Regions from separate parts of the Priestia sp. ABM2_011 genome, predicted to be linked through region 2. Evidence: riboswitches for the same ligand, from Rfam matches in the RefSeq annotation. Region 2 holds a riboswitch; each other region holds the start of a gene.
What was found. A riboswitch is a leader RNA that binds a small molecule or an ion and turns the genes downstream of it on or off. The one in region 2 is predicted to bind cobalamin.
Positions count from the first base shown of each region.

Region 1: another riboswitch for cobalamin. It lies ahead of ACXAE4_RS12865 (cobyric acid synthase); the one in region 2 lies ahead of ACXAE4_RS03490 (ribonucleoside-diphosphate reductase subunit alpha).
Region 3: another riboswitch for cobalamin. It lies ahead of nikA (nickel ABC transporter substrate-binding protein); the one in region 2 lies ahead of ACXAE4_RS03490 (ribonucleoside-diphosphate reductase subunit alpha).
Region 4: another riboswitch for cobalamin. It lies ahead of ACXAE4_RS14705 ((2Fe-2S) ferredoxin domain-containing protein); the one in region 2 lies ahead of ACXAE4_RS03490 (ribonucleoside-diphosphate reductase subunit alpha).

Region 1 covers NZ_JBSWUB010000001.1:2,368,477-2,372,868, reverse strand. The annotation lists gene ACXAE4_RS12875 (ABC transporter ATP-binding protein) at 1-160, opposite strand, end outside; gene ACXAE4_RS12870 (FecCD family ABC transporter permease) at 157-1,215, opposite strand; gene ACXAE4_RS12865 (cobyric acid synthase) at 1,421-2,947, opposite strand; cobalamin riboswitch at 3,040-3,219, opposite strand; gene ACXAE4_RS12860 (YdcF family protein) at 3,367-3,930, shown strand; gene ACXAE4_RS12855 (APC family permease) at 3,989-4,392, opposite strand, start outside.
Region 2 covers NZ_JBSWUB010000001.1:640,771-645,162, reverse strand. The annotation lists gene ACXAE4_RS03490 (ribonucleoside-diphosphate reductase subunit alpha) at 1-1,486, opposite strand, end outside; cobalamin riboswitch at 1,620-1,805, opposite strand; gene menC (o-succinylbenzoate synthase) at 2,084-3,187, opposite strand; gene ACXAE4_RS03480 (o-succinylbenzoate--CoA ligase) at 3,191-4,392, opposite strand, start outside.
Region 3 covers NZ_JBSWUB010000001.1:4,801,970-4,806,361, reverse strand. The annotation lists gene ACXAE4_RS25285 (hypothetical protein) at 1-128, shown strand, start outside; gene ACXAE4_RS25280 (tautomerase family protein) at 296-685, shown strand; gene ftsZ (cell division protein FtsZ) at 1,045-2,049, shown strand; cobalamin riboswitch at 2,052-2,242, shown strand; gene nikA (nickel ABC transporter substrate-binding protein) at 2,387-3,928, shown strand; gene ACXAE4_RS25265 (GNAT family N-acetyltransferase) at 3,998-4,392, shown strand, end outside.
Region 4 covers NZ_JBSWUB010000001.1:2,720,125-2,724,516, forward strand. The annotation lists gene ACXAE4_RS14695 (M42 family metallopeptidase) at 1-688, shown strand, start outside; gene ACXAE4_RS14700 (hypothetical protein) at 1,041-1,199, shown strand; cobalamin riboswitch at 1,346-1,524, shown strand; cobalamin riboswitch at 1,643-1,822, shown strand; gene ACXAE4_RS14705 ((2Fe-2S) ferredoxin domain-containing protein) at 1,924-2,304, shown strand; gene cobJ (precorrin-3B C(17)-methyltransferase) at 2,318-3,940, shown strand; gene ACXAE4_RS14715 (sirohydrochlorin chelatase) at 3,958-4,392, shown strand, end outside.

The DNA of each region.
Region 1 (4,392 bases), 1.7 Mb from region 2:
TGGTTAATACATTCATAATTAAGCGAATAAGCGTTGTTTTTCCGCTTCCATTTGGTCCTAGTAAAGCAACAAAAGAACCTTTGTCTACGGTGAACGTGATGTCACGAACGGTCGGTTTCTGTTTATCGTATCCTCCCGTCACATTATATAGTTCAATCATGATATTCCTCTTTTCCGCATACGTTCTTTTACAAGCAGCAGCGTAAAAATTGGCGAACCAATTAAGGCGGTTACGACTCCAATCGGCAGTTCACGAGGTTCTAATATCGTTCTTGCTAATAAATCGGCTAAAACCAAATAACTTCCTCCGATTAAAATAGAAAGCGGCAGTACATGCTTATGATTAGCTCCCGCTACGAGACGCACTACGTGGGGAATAACTAAGCCAACAAATCCAATTGCCCCAGATACTGATACCGCAGCCCCGGTTAATACGGATGCACCTATTAAAATCATTCTTTTTTTCTTCTTTACGTCTATCCCCATAAATTGAGCGGATTGATCGCCAAATGCTAAGCCGTTCAGCTCTTTCACATGTAACAGCAGCATAATCGTACCGACTAAAAAGAACGGCCCTAAAATTTGAATATGCGACCATCCTCTCATTGATACGCTTCCCATTAGCCAATATAAAACCTGCCTTACATCTTCTTCAGGAGAAAGAGCTACAATTAATGAAATAAGCGCGCTCATAAAGGATGATAAAATAATCCCCGCTAAGATGATGGTTTCATTGGCCAAATTGCCGCTTGCGAGTTTCGTAATACCAAAAACTAAAAGAAGAGTAATAAAACCAGATACGATGCCGACTACAGGCAGCGTGAAGATAGACAAACCAAAAATACTCCAGTGAAAATAAATTGCCATGACAGAGCCAAGGGTTGCACCTGAGGAAACTCCGATCGTGTAAGGATCCGCAAGAGAGTTTCTTAATAGCCCTTGAAAGGCAGCCCCTGCTATTGAAAGCGAAGCTCCTACTAAAAATGCCACCAGTACTCTTGGAAAACGAATTTGCCAAATGATTAAATCCATGTTTTCCGGACCATGATATAAGGATAGTCCGGTAAGGTGGCCAATAATAATTTTGATTGTATCTCCTACGGTTAACGAAACTGTACCAATAAATACTCCCATAATCACCGAAGTACATACAATAAATAAACTGACTATGTATAAAATAGATGCTTTGTTTAAAAAAATACGTTTAAAAATCAATACTTTCAGCTCCTCTAGGAAACGAGGCGTGATGTTTTACATTACATTAACCATTCATTTTCCTGTCCATAAACCATGTTTCCATCCTACATAGTATTGGAAACAATCATCTTTTATTTGTTACGAGTGCTAGACTGTTGAACTAGGCAACGTAGAATAGCGTACTAAAGTTCTCGGTGAAAAAACAAGCGAAAACCTCTACAAGCTACACTTTTTGTGCTTGCTCCGGGCTTTTATAGTTGTCTATTAAATGATACAGCTTTTCCATATCTACAGCTTCTCTCACATATGCTGCTGCTTTTGAAAAAGACTCCTCTTTTTGCAGGCGACTGTTGAATGTATCCGTAATAGGCGGCAATTTTTTATGTTTACGAATTTGATTAAGCAAAGCTCTGCGCAAAGCATCGTTATGAAACACATCATGAACATACGTGCCAATGATGTTGTCTTTAACCGTTCCTTCTTTTTGATCATCTACCACCGCAAAGGCTTCCGTCATGCTTTTAGAAATCGTCTTTCCCATATGAATTTCATAGCCTTCAATTGAAACCTTCTCACTCTCTAACTGAACATATCCAGAAACTCTTTCTGTTTTTTTGCTGGTTGTCATAACGGTTTCCACTGGAAGCAAACACAGCCCTTTAATAGATTCAATCCGGGACTCTACTGCATCGGGGTCCGTAATTGTCTCGCCTAACATTTGATATCCCCCGCAGATGCCAATAACGTGAGCGTTCGTTGCGTTCAAGACTTGATTAATGGCTAGATCCAGGCCGCTTTCTTGTAAAAACTGCGCATCTTCAATCGTATTTTTGCTTCCTGGTAAAACAATTAAATCAGGCGTACCTAGTTGTGATGGCTTGGTTACAAGTCTCACATGACAGTCTTCTTCTAAGCTTAGAGGATCAATGTCCGTAAAATTTGAGATGCGAGGATACGAGATAACCGCAATATCGATTTCTTTTAACGGATTCACAAGCGTTGAGTAATTTCTGAGTGATAGCGAATCTTCAGCGTCAATTTCCACGTCGTGCATATAAGGAATCACTCCTAGTACCGGAACTCCCGTGTATTCTTCAAACCACTTCAACCCCGGTTTTAAAAGCTCTAAGTCTCCTCGGAATTTATTGATTAACACTCCAATTACTCTAGGTTTATGTTCATCTGGAAGCAATTGAAGAGTACCCACCAGACTCGCAAAAACCCCTCCTTTATCAATATCTCCTACTAACACAACAGGCGCTTGGGCTATCTTTGCTACGCGCATATTTACCAGTTCCCGATCGTTCAAATTGACTTCAGCAGGACTTCCAGCACCTTCAATCACAATTCGATCATAATGACTGGCAAGCTCTTTATAAGACTCAGTGATAACGTTCAAACCTTCATTAAAAAATTCTTGCCGATACTGAAAAGCAAACATATTACGAAGCGGCTTTCCATGAACGACAATTTGAGATTCATGATCACGAGTTGGTTTAATTAAAATAGGGTTCATATTAGTTGTTGCTTCTACTCCAGCAGCTTCTGCTTGAATTCCCTGCGCTCTGCCAATTTCTTTTCCATCCATTGTAATGTATGAATTGAGCGCCATGTTTTGCGATTTAAACGGTGCAGTTTGATAGCCGTCTTCTTTAAAAATACGGCAAAATGCTGTAGCAATCATGCTTTTTCCAGCGTCTGAATGCGTTCCTTGAATCATAAGAGGTTTTCCTTTTTTCACTTTATCCACTCCCTACCACATAAAAAAACCTTAACTGTAAAAGTCAAGGTTTGGTCATGCGCTCATTAACACATTGTCTTGACTTATTTCTCCCACCGAAAAATAAGGGGTTTTTAAAAGCAGGTCTCCTGGCTTATGCTTCATTTTACTTCTGCACCCTTCCTAGTTTGACTAGTGGGTCTTTGCAGGTTCATCCACATTTACAGTAGCGGGGGCTGCACCGGATTCTCACCGATTTCCCTATTATCCTCCTTAGAGGCACTTTTAAAATCATTTATTCTTTATTGTAACGAATTTTATAGCCATTCACAATAACGATTTTCTTCTATTATTATATATTACTGTGTTTATACTTATTTGGGTCTCGTATGCTATAATAACAATTATTTTCCAAACATCTTATGAAATAGCTAGGAAGGTGCTCACAGTTGAAGAAAAAAATGATTTATACCTTTATTGGTTCGCTTGTTCTTTATATAGTAATTATATCTTTTTGTATGTATCAAACTGCTCACAAGTCTGTTCCACAAAACGCAGATTATGTCCTCGTTTTAGGTTCTAAAGTAGATGGTGATCAAATGTCTCCTAGTTTAAAAGAGCGAGCAAAAACAGCTTTATCTTATTTAAAGACTCATAAACAAACAAAAGTTATCGTAACGGGTGGAAAAGGATCTGATGAAGAAATTTCTGAAGCAGAGGCAGCCTACCGTTTTCTACGAAAAGCAGGAATTAAAAAGAATCGAATTATAAAAGAGGGTCAGTCAACTTCTACTTTTGAGAATTTTACTTTCACCAAAAAGAAAGTTGATATTCAAGATAAACGAATCGTGCTTGTTAGCAGTGATTTTCATCTGTTTCGCGCTTCTATTATTGCAAAGCGCCAAGGTTTTGATGTTTATCCTTTAGGCGCAAAGACACCAAATTCAATTAAACTTCAAGCCTACTTTCGTGAGTATGCTGCTATATTAAAAACATGGCTGTTTGATAAATAAATAGAGTACACGCCTATACAAACGAAAAACACGGCATGAATTCATGCCGTGTTTTTTATTAATCATCTGTATCGATAACTGCTTTTGGTAAACCTGTGTATTTCGCCCAGTAGAAAATACCGAGTGAAACAAGAGCAATTAAAATTAAGTCAAGTGGGTTGCTTAACACACCTTGTCCTCCACCAAATGAACCTAGATAAGAGATAACAAGCATAATAATATAATAAGCAACTAGCCACCAAGCAGATTTAAGCTGCTGTGCAAATTTCACAACGTCAGTTGGTACGTATTTCTTAAACGCTACGTAGATAACAACCATTAGAAGCTGTGATCCTAGCAGCCAAGAAATTGTTGTCCATCCTGACCAGTATACGATGTATGAACAGAAGATAAATGAAACAGGAGCAATAATGCTCATGCCTTTTAATTTGAAAGGTTTTTTAAGATCTTTTGCATTTACTC
Region 2 (4,392 bases):
AACGTTCAAGTACATCTTCAGTTACGGCTCTCGCTAAGTTAATAGAAGAAAGATTACATACAACAAAATCGCCCGGATTCTTTGTAATAATAATTTTTCCGTCTTCCGTAATTTCCTCTGTTACGACCGTTGTACTTTGGTTTTGCGTGATTTCTGTACATAAGTTACTGCAGTAAATCATGCCCGCGTGTCGGTTTTGATTAGCTCGGTTAACCGTATCACGATAGAACATATAAGGAGTTCCGGTTTCAAGCTGCGAAAGCATAATGCGCTTGAAGATCTCAATAGCAGGCACTGTTTCTCTTGAAAGCTGTTCATTGTTTACACACTCAGCGTAACGAGTGCGGAACGAACCGCTGCCTTCTTCTTCATCATAAAAATCTTCTAACGAGTAGCCCATCAGCGTACGAACTTCGTGAGGATCGAATAAGTGCCAGTCTTCACGTGCTTCTACTTTTTCCATAAACAAATCTGGCAAACATACGCCAGTGAATAAATCATGCGTGCGCTGGCGTTCATCACCATTGTTCAAACGCGCGTCTAAGAATGAAAAAATGTCTTTATGCCAAACATCTAAATATACAGCAATAGCTCCTTGTCGTTGACCTAGCTGATCGACACTTACAGCCGTATTATTTAGCTGTTTCATCCATGGAATTGTTCCTGATGATACGCCTTTAAAACCTTTTATATCACTTCCTCGGCTTCTAATATGACCGAGGTAGACACCAATTCCGCCTCCATTTTTACTAAGCGTGGCCAAATCTGTATTGCTATCATAAATACCGCGTAAGCTGTCATCAATCGTATCAATAAAGCAGCTAGATAGCTGTCCGTAGCTCTTTCCTGCGTTTGAGAGTGTTGGTGTGGCAACCGTCATATATAGACTAGAAAGCGCCCAGTACGCTTCTTTTACTAATGCTGTTCGATTTTCTTTCTTTTCTTGAGACATCAGCGTCATAGCAATGATAAGAAAACGTTCTTGCGGTAATTCGTATACACGCTTATCATGTGATGTCGCTAAATAGCGATCTGCTAATGTCAGCAATCCAATGTATGTAAATAAACGATCGCGTTCAGGAATAATGACTGAAGCAATTTCATTAATTTCTTCTTCTGTATATGTTTTTAATAGCTGTTTATTATAAATGCCGATTTTTGTTAGTTCTTGAATAAGCTGATAAAACGAACCGTACTTCTCTTTTTTATCATAACCTCGGTTGTCCGCTGCTTTTCGATATAGTTCGTTTAAGTAGACGTCTGCCGCCACGTACGTCCAATCTGGTTCTTCCATTGAAATACGCTCTAGGGCTGCCAAAATTAGTACGTTTGCAACCTTTTCGTCCGTCATATTTTCCTTTACTGTAACAGTTTGAATAACCTTTTCCTCATACAAAGAAAAATCAAGTTGCGTAAATTCTTTTTTTAAACGTTCAATATATGCAGTTAATTCATGTAGAATTGTAGGCTTTAATGTATTCACCATAAATATGGCTCCTCTCTTCACTTCAAAATAAAAAATCGCTCACCGTACCTCGGTGAGCGAATAGAACGAAGATAGAAGAAGACACTAAGTCTTTTCTCAATCCTCGCTCTACCCTCTCACCTCCCGAAGAAGATAAAACGACATAAAAAAGGCAGGTCTCCTGACTTATGCTTCTTTTTACTTTAAGGCCTTCCCATGATGTTTACTCACAGTGGATCTCCTTATTTCATCAGCATTCACAGTTGCGGGGACAGCTTTGGATTTTCACCAAATTCCCTTTTAAGTCTTTTTATCAGACACCTTTTTCACTGGAAAACACAAAATATAGTATTTTATTATTGTTTAACAAACAACATATTGTGTTATGTTATAAACACATTATATAGGACAACTTAGAAAACTATCAACCTATTTTCAAAAATAATTTTGTTTTTTACGATAAAATCCTTCGACTTTTTTCATCAAACTACTCCATCATAACATGTTTTGACACGCTTGATGGAACAATGTGCTCTTTTTAAAAAATTTGTCCTATTTTTCTACTAAACATTGCCAACATCAATAAAAAAACCGTTTTTCATAAAAAACGGTTTTTAATTATTTGTATTCTTTTTCAAATGCTGTGATTGTTTTGATAAACTTTTTATCAATATCGTATCCTATCCCCGGTTTTTCCTTCACCTTTATTACTCCGGCTTCTACCTCTACTTCGGGCTTAATAATATCTTTTTCCCAATAGCGAGACGACGCAGAAATGTCACCTGGTATCGTGAAAGAAGGCAGTGTGGCAAGGGCGATGTTATGAGCTCGTGAAATCCCGGCTTCTAACATTCCGCCAACCCAAAGCCTTACACCGTGTAGGGCGCATAAATCATGAATTTTTTTTGCTACAGACATTCCGCCAACTCGACCGATTTTCACATTGATAATCTTGCAGCTTTTTTGTTCGATTGCATGACGTGCATCTTCATAGCTCACAATACTTTCATCTAAGCAAATCGGCGTCTTCATTTGCTTTTGTAATAATCGATGATCAAGGATATCATCCGAACTTAACGGCTGTTCGATCATCATTAAATTCAATTCATCTAGTTTTTTCAATGAATCACTATCGCTTAACGTATAGGCTGAATTGGCATCAGCCATAAGAGGAATGCTTGGAAATTCATCTCGAATTTGTTTCAGTAGCTCATAGTCAGCGCCTGGCTTAATTTTCACTTTAAAGCGCTTATAACCATCTTTCATATAAGTCTTTATTTGTTCTTTCATGATGGAAATATCATTTAAGCCAACTACCACTCCAGCTTCTACAGCAGGCCTTATTCCGCCAATTACTTCAGCTAAGGGCTTATTTTGGCGCTTTGCATACAAATCCCATACAGCACAGTCCAAAGCTGCTTTAGCCATGTTGTTCCGCTTTAGAGGTTTGAATAACTTTTGAACATCCTCTGGTTTTTGAAGCTGCTGGTGAAGAAGCGAAGGAATTAAAAAATCGTCTAACATATGAAAACATGTCTGAATCGTTTCTTCCGTATACCAAGGAGATGAAAAAGCAACGACTTCTCCCCATCCTGTAAATCCTTTTTCATCTTCTACTTCAAGCAAAATCAATTCTCGATCCTGGACCGTACCATAGCTTGTTGAAAAAGGAGAAAGAAGCTTCATGTCAATTTTATAAAGATGTACTTTTTTGATAATCATCGATTAAATCCCTTTCTGTATGAACGATGATAGCTTCCGGCGTATGATTTTATTAGAGGCCGTTCGCGGCAGCTCCTCTACTCGAACGAAATACTTTGGAAGTTTGTACTTTGCTAAAAATTGTTGAATGTGTAAAGATAACTCTTCATCTGAAACGTCTTCGTTTATAACAATGCATGCTGCAGGAACTTGTCCCCATTTTCCATCGGCTACTCCCGTTACACCGGCCTCTTTAACAGCGGGATGCTTCAACAAAACATTTTCAATTTCAGCTGGATATACATTTTCTCCACCTGAGATAATAAGGTCCGAACGTCTGTCTAATACATATAGAAAACCTTCTTCATCCACTTTCCCGATATCTCCTGTATAGAACCAGCCTTGTTGAAGGGCTTTTTTAGTAGCTTCAGGTTTATTTAAATATCCTTTTGTAACATTTGGACCTTTAACAATGATTTCTCCTGCTTCACGTGTTTCATTTCCATTCTCATCTACAATTTTCATTGCACACGGAAATAATGGTTTACCTGCTGATCCCAGTTTTCGCAAACTATCTTCAGGTGAAAGCGTAACGAACTGTGAAGATGTTTCTGTCATTCCATACGTTTGATAAACAGGAATTTCTTTATTCACACAAGCCTCTAAAATAGTAAGCGGTGCGGGTCCTCCTCCTAAAAGCATACAGCGAAATGTATTTGGGTATTTACGTTCAGCTAATTCATCCAGCATATTCGATAGCATGGAAGTGACAACCGAAATAATTGTTACTCCTTTGTTTTCAATGGCTTCATTCACCGCTCTTGCTTCAAATCGTTCTTCTAAAATGATTTTCATTCCGTAAAAGACGCTCCGCATTAAAATGGATAATCCGCTAATATGAAACAAAGGAACCGCTATAAGCCAGCAGTCTTTTTCATTTAATCCTAAATTAAGCGCTGAACCAATGGAACTCCACCAGTGATTTCCATATGTCTGCAGCACTCCTTTTGGATTACCTGTTGTTCCAGACGTATACATAATGGTGAACGTCTCCTCGAGATTCCACGTTTTCTGAAAATACGTTTCTGTTTCTGGAGAACTTTTTAAAGAAGATAAAGGAAGCTGAGTAATGGAACTTTGGAACTCTCTCGTTAAAAATGCTTCATCCGTAATAAGCAACGACACGTTTGCATCTGTTAGCTGATAATTGATTTCTTCATTTGTCA
Region 3 (4,392 bases), 4.2 Mb from region 2:
TGAGTCGGGCTGATATGAAAAAACAAGCTAAAACATCCTCGCAAAACCTTGTGATGAACGTACTCATTGCCATTGTATCTGCATGTATTTTAGCTCTTATTATAAATATTTTTGTACTAATGAAATGAGCCGTTATGCTGCTCATTTCTTTTTATTAGGTTCAGCTTTTATTGAAGAGTTTGAGGTCTCTTTCACTAGAGAGCACATTGTGAATAGCATATCTTTTTTTTACAAATGATAGTTGTGATATGATAAAGCAATAATACATTAGACAAAAAGCTGGAGGTTACTTAGTATGCCATTACTTAGATTTGATGTAATAGAAGGAAGAGACGAAAAAGAGTTAAAAGCATTACTAGACTCTACTCATCGAGCGATGCTAGAAGCCTTTGGCGTCCCAGAACGCGATCGTTATCAAATTGTACATCAGCATCCTGCTCATGAAATGATTATTGAAGATACAGGTCTTGGCTTTGAGAGAAGCAAGGATTTGGTTATTATAAGCGTGACGAGCAAACAGCGAACAGAAGAGCAAAAACAAGCTCTTTACAAATTAATTGTAAAAGAGCTGGGAGAAAGCTGCGGAATTCAGCCAAGCGACATTATGATTTCAATTGTTGAAAACGGTAATGCTGACTGGAGCTTTGGTATGGGAGAAGCTCAATTCTTAACTGGGAAATTATAAAATGGTTTATTATCTAGAGAAGCCCTTATTTCTAAGGGCTTTTTCTCATTTTGTCTATAAAAATATTATTCTCTTAGTCACATCTTACTCAAAATTAAATACAGACATCTGTCAAATGAATGATACAATAAGCTTATATGCCGTTTTGAGTGGGAAAACCAAAAAAGAGTTCGGCGTACTAACTTCAGAACAACAATAATTTTACATAAAGATGTAAAGATTTAAAGGTTAAAAGAGAAATGTATAAAATCTGTAAAACAAAAGAACAGTTACGCGTTAAACATAGGAGTAAAAGGTTCTTCACGTGTTTTTTCGGATAATAAGAGAAAGTAATTTTGATCATTGAGGAGGAACTTAGAATGTTTGGATTTGATGCAGATGTATCGCCATTAGTGCGAATTAAAGTAATTGGAGTCGGCGGTGGAGGAAATAACACCGTTAACCGTATGATTGAACATGGTGTACAAGGGGTAGAATTTATCGCCGTTAATACGGATGCTCAGGCGCTTAATTTATCTAAAGCAGATGTGAAAATGCAGATTGGTGCGGCATTAACGCGAGGATTAGGTGCAGGAGCTAATCCAGAAGTAGGAAGAGAAGCTGCAGAAGAAAGCAGAGAGCAAATTCAAGAAGTACTGCAAGGCGCAGATATGGTATTCGTAACAGCTGGCATGGGGGGAGGCACTGGTACTGGAGCAGCTCCGGTTATTGCCCAAATTGCCCGTGAACTAAATGCTTTAACAATTGGAGTAGTTACTCGCCCTTTCAAGTTTGAAGGAAATAAACGTACCAAGCAAGCAGTAGGCGGTATTACTGCGATGAATGAATCGGTAGATACCCTTATTGTCATTCCAAACGACCGCTTGCTTGAAATCGTTGATAAAAAGACACCTATGCTTGAAGCATTCCGTGAAGCAGATAATGTTCTTCGCCAAGGTATTCAAGGTATTTCAGATTTAATCGCTGTTCCGGGGCTGATTAACCTTGACTTTGCTGATGTAAAAACAATTATGTCTAATCAAGGATTTGCGCTTATGGGTATCGGACGAGCTTCGGGATCAGATCGAGCAATTGAAGCAGCGAAAAAAGCGATTTCTAGTCCGCTGCTAGATGCATCGATTGATGGAGCAAGAGGCGTGCTGCTGAACATTACGAGCGGCAGCAGCCTGAGTCTTTACGAAGTACAGGAAGCAGCAGATATTGTCACGTCCGCTTCTGATCAGGACTTAAATATGATTTTTGGATCTGTGATTAATGAAGATTTAAAGGACGAAATGATGGTAACCGTTATTGCCACTGGATTTGATGATGAAGATATTTCACCATCAGCTTCCACTTCTAGAGTTTCAAGAGCACGCTACTAAATTAAATAACCAGCTTTTATGGTGGCAATTGTTTTTCAATTGCCTTAAAAGGGAATCCGGTGAAAATCCGGAGCGGTCCCGCCACTGTAACAAGGAGCCTTATGTCAAAAAGCCACTGTCTATTTAGAGACGGGAAGGCGGTATAAGGCAATGACTTGAAGCCAGGAGACCTGCCATAAATCGCAGCACACAATAACCTACGAGGATAGGGAGGTGTTTTGGCAGAATCAAAAATACGATAAACAAGGGATACGTTTATCTGAATTTGTTGTGAAGGCAAGCACTTCTTTTTAGAAGTGCTTTTTTTTGTGTATTAAAATAGAAGGTGGAAAAATGAATGATAAATAATAAAAAACTTGTATCTATGATATTTCTCGTGTTACTTTGCCTCACTGCTTGCGCTCCTAATGAAGAGAGCGTAAGTATAAAAGAAAGAAAGAAAACGGATAAAAGTGTGACGTTTTTATTTAATTTTACATCTGCAACGCTTGATCCTCATACGGACGATAATTATACAGCAGTTCGTGGGGGAGTAGGGGAGACGCTTGTTAAAATCAACGACGATTTAAAAATAAAGCCTTGGCTTGCTGAAAAGTGGGAAACGAAAGATAACGGCCTTACATGGACATTTATGATAAGAAAGAACATCACGTTTCAAAATGGAAAAGCGCTGGATGCAAATGCCGTTAAATCTTCTCTTCAAAGAACGATAGACCAAAGTTATGCGATGAAAAACGCTTTAAATATTAAAGAAATGAAAGCGAACAGTCATGCGCTGACAATTACATTAAAAGAACCAATGCCTAAATTTCCTTCTGAATTAGTGCATCCAAATACAGCTATTATAGATGTTGATGCTTCTAATATAGCTAAGAAGCCCATTGGTACGGGTCCATTTCGCGTCTTGTCTTTTGATCAAGGAAATCAAGTGAAATTAGAAAGATATGAAAATTATTGGGGTGGAAAAGTGAAATTGAAAAGTGCGATCTTTGGATTTAACGAAGATGCTAATGCGCGAGTTGCTGCTCTTCAATCTGGAACAGCCGATATTATTTATCGCCCGCCTTTAGAAAGCTTGGGCACTTTACAAACAGATCCGTCTTTTAAAGTAAGTGGAGTACCTAGTGTGCGCACCCATTTATTGCTTTACAATCAAACCAATGACGCATTAAAAGACGAAAATGTAAGAAAAGCTATCGATACCTTATTGAACCGAAAAGAAATTGTTAGCAGCATCATGAACAATCAAGCGGCAGCGGCTCGAGGTCCATTTTTACCCCAATTTCCTTTTGCTGATAGTACTGCTAATGAGCAAAGAGGTATGACATCTGCTAAAAAATATTTAGAGAAAGCAGGCTATCAAATCAAAAATGACAAAGCAATCAAAAATGGAAAGCCACTATCGCTCTCTCTTGTCACATACAGTTCTTTGCCAGAACTGCCTTTAATTGCTCAGCTTATACAGTCTAATGCCAAAGAGTTAGGAATTACTATTAAGATTCACCTAGTTGAAGATAGCGATGAATATGTAATGGCAAAAGATGATTGGGATTTAGCATTGTACAGCCTTATCACAGCACCTAGAGGAGATGCCAGTTATTATTTAAGTACGAACTATTTGCCCGGCGGTGGTTTAAATGCCAGCCGGATTAATGATGATACGCTAACAAAAATGATAGAACAGTTAAATTCAACAGTAGATGACGCAAAACGAGATCAGTTAGCCAAACAAGCAACCGCTTTGATTAATAGAAAAATGCTGACGTCATCGATTGTACATCCAAACATTGTTGTTGCTTATAATCAAAAAGTGAAAAACTGGACAACACATCCAAGCGAGTATTATATGCTGACTCAGCATTTAGACGTAACGCCGTAGTTAACATTGCAGCATAAGCAGAGAAAAGAAAAAGTATACAATGATCGTTAAAAGGATGTGACAGTAAACGTGCAAGAAGTACAAATGTATCAAATTAAAGAAGTAAAAGAAAAGGATGCTGAAGTGATTCAGTTTGTCATGAATATGCGGAATGAGCTATTTCCTATGCTGGAAAAAAATCAGCTTCCTGTGGATTTGCTTCATTTTAATGAACATTACGTTCAAGCGAAAGACGCTGCTTTTTTTGCAGCTGTTACGGAAAATCAACAAGTAATTGGAACCATTGGTTTATACGCTTACGATGGACGGTTTCATGCATTAAAAGAGCGATATGAACATAGAACTGCAGCTGAGATTGTAAAATGCTATGTCGATCCAGCGTACCGGCGTCTAGGCATTGGACAGCAGCTGTTAAAAGCAGTTGAACAATTTGCCCAAAGTCATTTTTATGACACGCTGTATCT
Region 4 (4,392 bases), 2.1 Mb from region 2:
TCAAACATCTGTTCATGTGTATAAAGATGCAGGTAAAGCTGAGCGAAATCAAGATAATATAGAAATTCGATTGGATGAAAAAGTACATAGCGCAGAAGATGTTCGCAGTCTTGGAATTGAAGTCGGCGACTTTGTTTCGTTTGATCCTCGTGTAGAAATAACAAAAAGCGGTTTTATTAAATCTCGTCATCTCGATGATAAAGCAAGCGTAGCTTTATTGCTTCAGCTCATGAAAACAATTCAAGAAGAGCAGATCGAACTGCCATACACTACGCACTTTCTTATTTCAAATAATGAAGAAATTGGATACGGAGGAAATTCTAATATTACGCCTCAAACGGTAGAATACTTAGCGGTTGATATGGGTGCCATGGGAGATGGACAATCTACTGATGAATACACCGTGTCTATTTGTGTAAAAGATTCAAGCGGCCCATATCATTACGGTTTGAGAAAGCATTTGGTGGAGCTAGCTAAGCAGCATGATATTCAGTACAAATTAGATATTTATCCGTTTTACGGATCAGATGCTTCTGCTGCTATTCGTGCCGGGCATGACATCGTACACGGCTTAATTGGTCCAGGAATTGATTCTTCTCATGCGTTTGAGAGAACGCATCAAGATTCATTAAACCATACGTACAAGCTTCTTTACCACTATGTGCAATCGAACATGGTTCTGCTTTAAGAAAGGAATATTTAATTAGTGTATTTTTATGCAAAACAAAGAGCAGGACGGGACTGTGATGTCTGTACTTTCCTTTCCTAAAAAAGAAGCCGGCTGTCCGGCTTCTTTTTTTAATAAATACTATATATTTTTTTACTGGTGAAGCAACAGTTGGTAAAAAAAGCACCTTTTTTAAAGAGGTATAATACGGCTTAAACCTTTTGTACATTTTGTTCATTTACAGAAGTTAAAATGTTTTTAAATTTTTAAAAGTTTCTTGTGACAAGTTTTGTAGAATGGGTTTTCAAAAGGATATGGTTTCGTCATAATGTGGATATAGCGATCACTACAATAATCGGAGGCGAATCTTTTCATGTGGGTACTGACGGTATATGCTGGAAAAGAAATGAAAATGTTTGAATTTGAAACTGAAACGCAGGCGAGAGAAGCTTTTGCAAAAACAAATGGCTGTAAAGTTCTTTCAGAAGTCGTGTATTATAATGATCCTCATTTAACATTAGTAGCTATATAATGAAAAAACAAGAGCTGACTTTATGCTCTTGTTTTTTCATAGCTTCTTGTATCTTACGAAAAGAATAGAGTTGAAATAAAAAAAAATGTACGCTATGATATGGTAGTTACTTCTATTATTCTGATAGTTTAAAAGGTTCATATATATCAAACAGCAACAGTAAAGATGCCAAGAAGGCTTAATAGGGAAACTGGTGAAAGACCAGTACTGCCCCCGCAACTGTAAGTGTGGACGAACGAGTATAACCACTGTGGAAAAATCACGGGAAGGTTCTCAAGTAGAATGATACACAAGTCAGGAGACCTGTCTTTATTGTGAAGTTTCTATTTCTCCGGGGAGCGGGAAGGGAAACGTTGGCTTAAAGTGGCATTCGTGTACACTTTTATTCTGACGTTTTACCCGCTCGCATATTAGCGAAGCGGGTTTTTCTCGTAGCACAAAACTACATATCGTGCAAAAAAGGTGCGCAATGTTCACATTGCGTTAAATGGGAAGTCTGGTGTGAAGCCAGCGCGGTACCCGCCACTGTGAAGAGGAGCTGATTGCATATGCCACTGTATTCGGGAAGGCGCAATCAAGTGATGAATCGAAGTCAGGAAACCAGCCTTTTTCTAATGCGAAGCTTACCCTACGGGATATAGGTGGAAGTGCAAAAACTTAGTTTGAATTTTTCTGCGCCTCTATCATTGATAGAGGCGTTTTTTTAGTAAAGGAGCGAATAAGTGTGACGACGTGGAACTTAAATGGAACAAAACATCACGTATTGATTTGTAATGGAAGCAGCTGTATGAGAAAAGGTGGAGAAGAAGCCACGCAAGCTATTCGAAATAAAGTGACTGAACTGAATCTAGATGAAGCGGTTCACACAACCCGTACGCGCTGTAACGGAAGGTGCAAAGATGCTCCTGTAGCTATCGTGTACCCTTCAGGAGATTGGTACAAGCAGGTCACTGAAAACGTAGCTCATCGAATTGTTGAAGAACATTTAGCAGGAGGCTGCAGTATAAAGGAATCACTTATTTATGAATATGATCAAAACGGTTTTGTTTCTCCGGAAAAGAGTGACTCCATAGAAGGAATTGACAAAGTAAAAAGTAACGCATAAAGGAGGAGCTAGCATGAAAGGTAAACTGTTAGTTATTGGATTCGGCCCAGGAAGCTTTGAACATATTACACAGCGAGCAAGAGAAGCCATTCAAGAAAGTGATATGATCATTGGTTATAAAACCTATGTGGAATTAATTCAAGGACTATTAACGAATCAGCAAATTATTAGTACAGGAATGACCGAAGAAGTAAGCCGTGCACAAGAAGCCGTAAAGCAAGCTGAAGCGGGAAAAACCGTGGCGGTCATTTCAAGCGGAGATGCAGGAGTATACGGAATGGCCGGCCTTGTGTATGAAGTGTTGATTGAAAAAGGATGGAAAAAAGAAACGGGCGTAGAGCTGGAAGTGATTCCTGGCATTTCGGCTATTAATTCATGCGCATCCCTCCTTGGGGCGCCCGTGATGCATGATGCCTGTACGATTAGTTTAAGTGACCACCTTACGCCTTGGGAGTTAATCGAAAAACGAATCGAAGCAGCTGCACAAGCAGATTTTGTAGTAGCTTTTTATAATCCGAAAAGCGGAAGACGCACAAGACAAATTGTGGAAGCGCAAAGGATTTTATTAAAATACCGTTCCCCCGATACGCCTGTTGGTCTTGTGAAAAGCGCTTATCGTGACCGTGAAGAAGTGGTAATGACCAATTTAAAAGACATGTTAAATCATGAAATAGGCATGCTGACTACCGTTGTTGTCGGAAATTCATCTACGTTCTTTTACGATGACTTAATGATTACACCGCGCGGGTATCAGCGTAAATATACCCTCAACCAAACAGAGCAGCCGCTAAGACCGCATCAGCGACTTCGAAAAGAAGCAGAACCATGGGCTCTTGATCAAGAGGAGACTGTAAAGCAAACGGCTTCAGCTATTGAAGATGTTCAGAACACAAAAGAAGAAAAAGCAGCTTCACGAGCTCTGGCAGAAGAAGCGCTTCAAGCAATTTTAGGTGAAACTACTTCACCGGTCGTACACCAGCCAATTGAGTCTATTTTTGAAGTGGCAGTTAGTCCAGGGCTTGCAAATAAGAAGTTTACGCCCGTTCAAATGACAACACTAGCAGAAGTTGTTGGTGAAAAAGGTACGATGGAGTATACGCCTGACCATCAAATCAAACTGCAAATTCCAACGGCTCAGCCAGATGTGATTATTAAAAAGCTCCAATCAGCTTCCTTTTTACTATCTCCAGTCGGAGACGTGTTTACAATTAAAGCGTGTGATTTTTGTGATGGAGAAAAAAGTGACGCCATCCCGCATACGGAACAATTACAAAAGCGTCTCGGTGGAATGGACATGCCAAAAGAGCTGAAGCTTGGTATTAATGGATGCGGTATGGCCTGTTACGGTGCTGTTCAAGAAGATATCGGCATTGTCTACAGAAAAGGTGCGTTTGACTTATTTTTAGGGGCTAAAACGGTTGGACGAAACGCCCATTCAGGTCAAATTGTGGCGGAAGGCATAGCGCCCGATGACATTGTTGAAATAGTGGAGAACATTGTCCATGAATATAAAGAAAAAGGTCATCCAAATGAGCGGTTTCATAAATTCTTTAAGCGTGTGAAGAATGTTTATGGATTCGACTATCAAGATATAACACCAAAAATAAAAGTAGAACCAGCTCCGTGTGGAGATTAAAAATGGGAGGGCATTATATGAAATCAGTTTTATTTGTCGGTCATGGAAGTAGAGATCCTGAAGGGAACGATCAAATTCGCGAGTTTATCTCGACTATGAAGCATGATTGGGACCCATCTATTTTAGTAGAAACGTGTTTTCTAGAGTTTGAACGTCCGAATGTAAGTCAAGGCATTGATACATGTGTGGCAAAAGGAGCGACAGATGTAGTTGTAGTTCCAATTATGCTCTTGCCAGCTGGCCACTCAAAAATACATATTCCGGCGGCTATAGATGAAGCTAAGGAAAAATATCCACACGTAAACTTCGTGTACGGACGTCCCATTGGCGTTCATGAAGAAGCCCTTGAAATTTTAAAAACGAGATTACAAGAATCAGGAGAAAATTTAGAAACTCCAGCTGAAGACACGGCTGTTATTGTCTTAGGGCGAGGAGGAAGCGATCCTGATGCA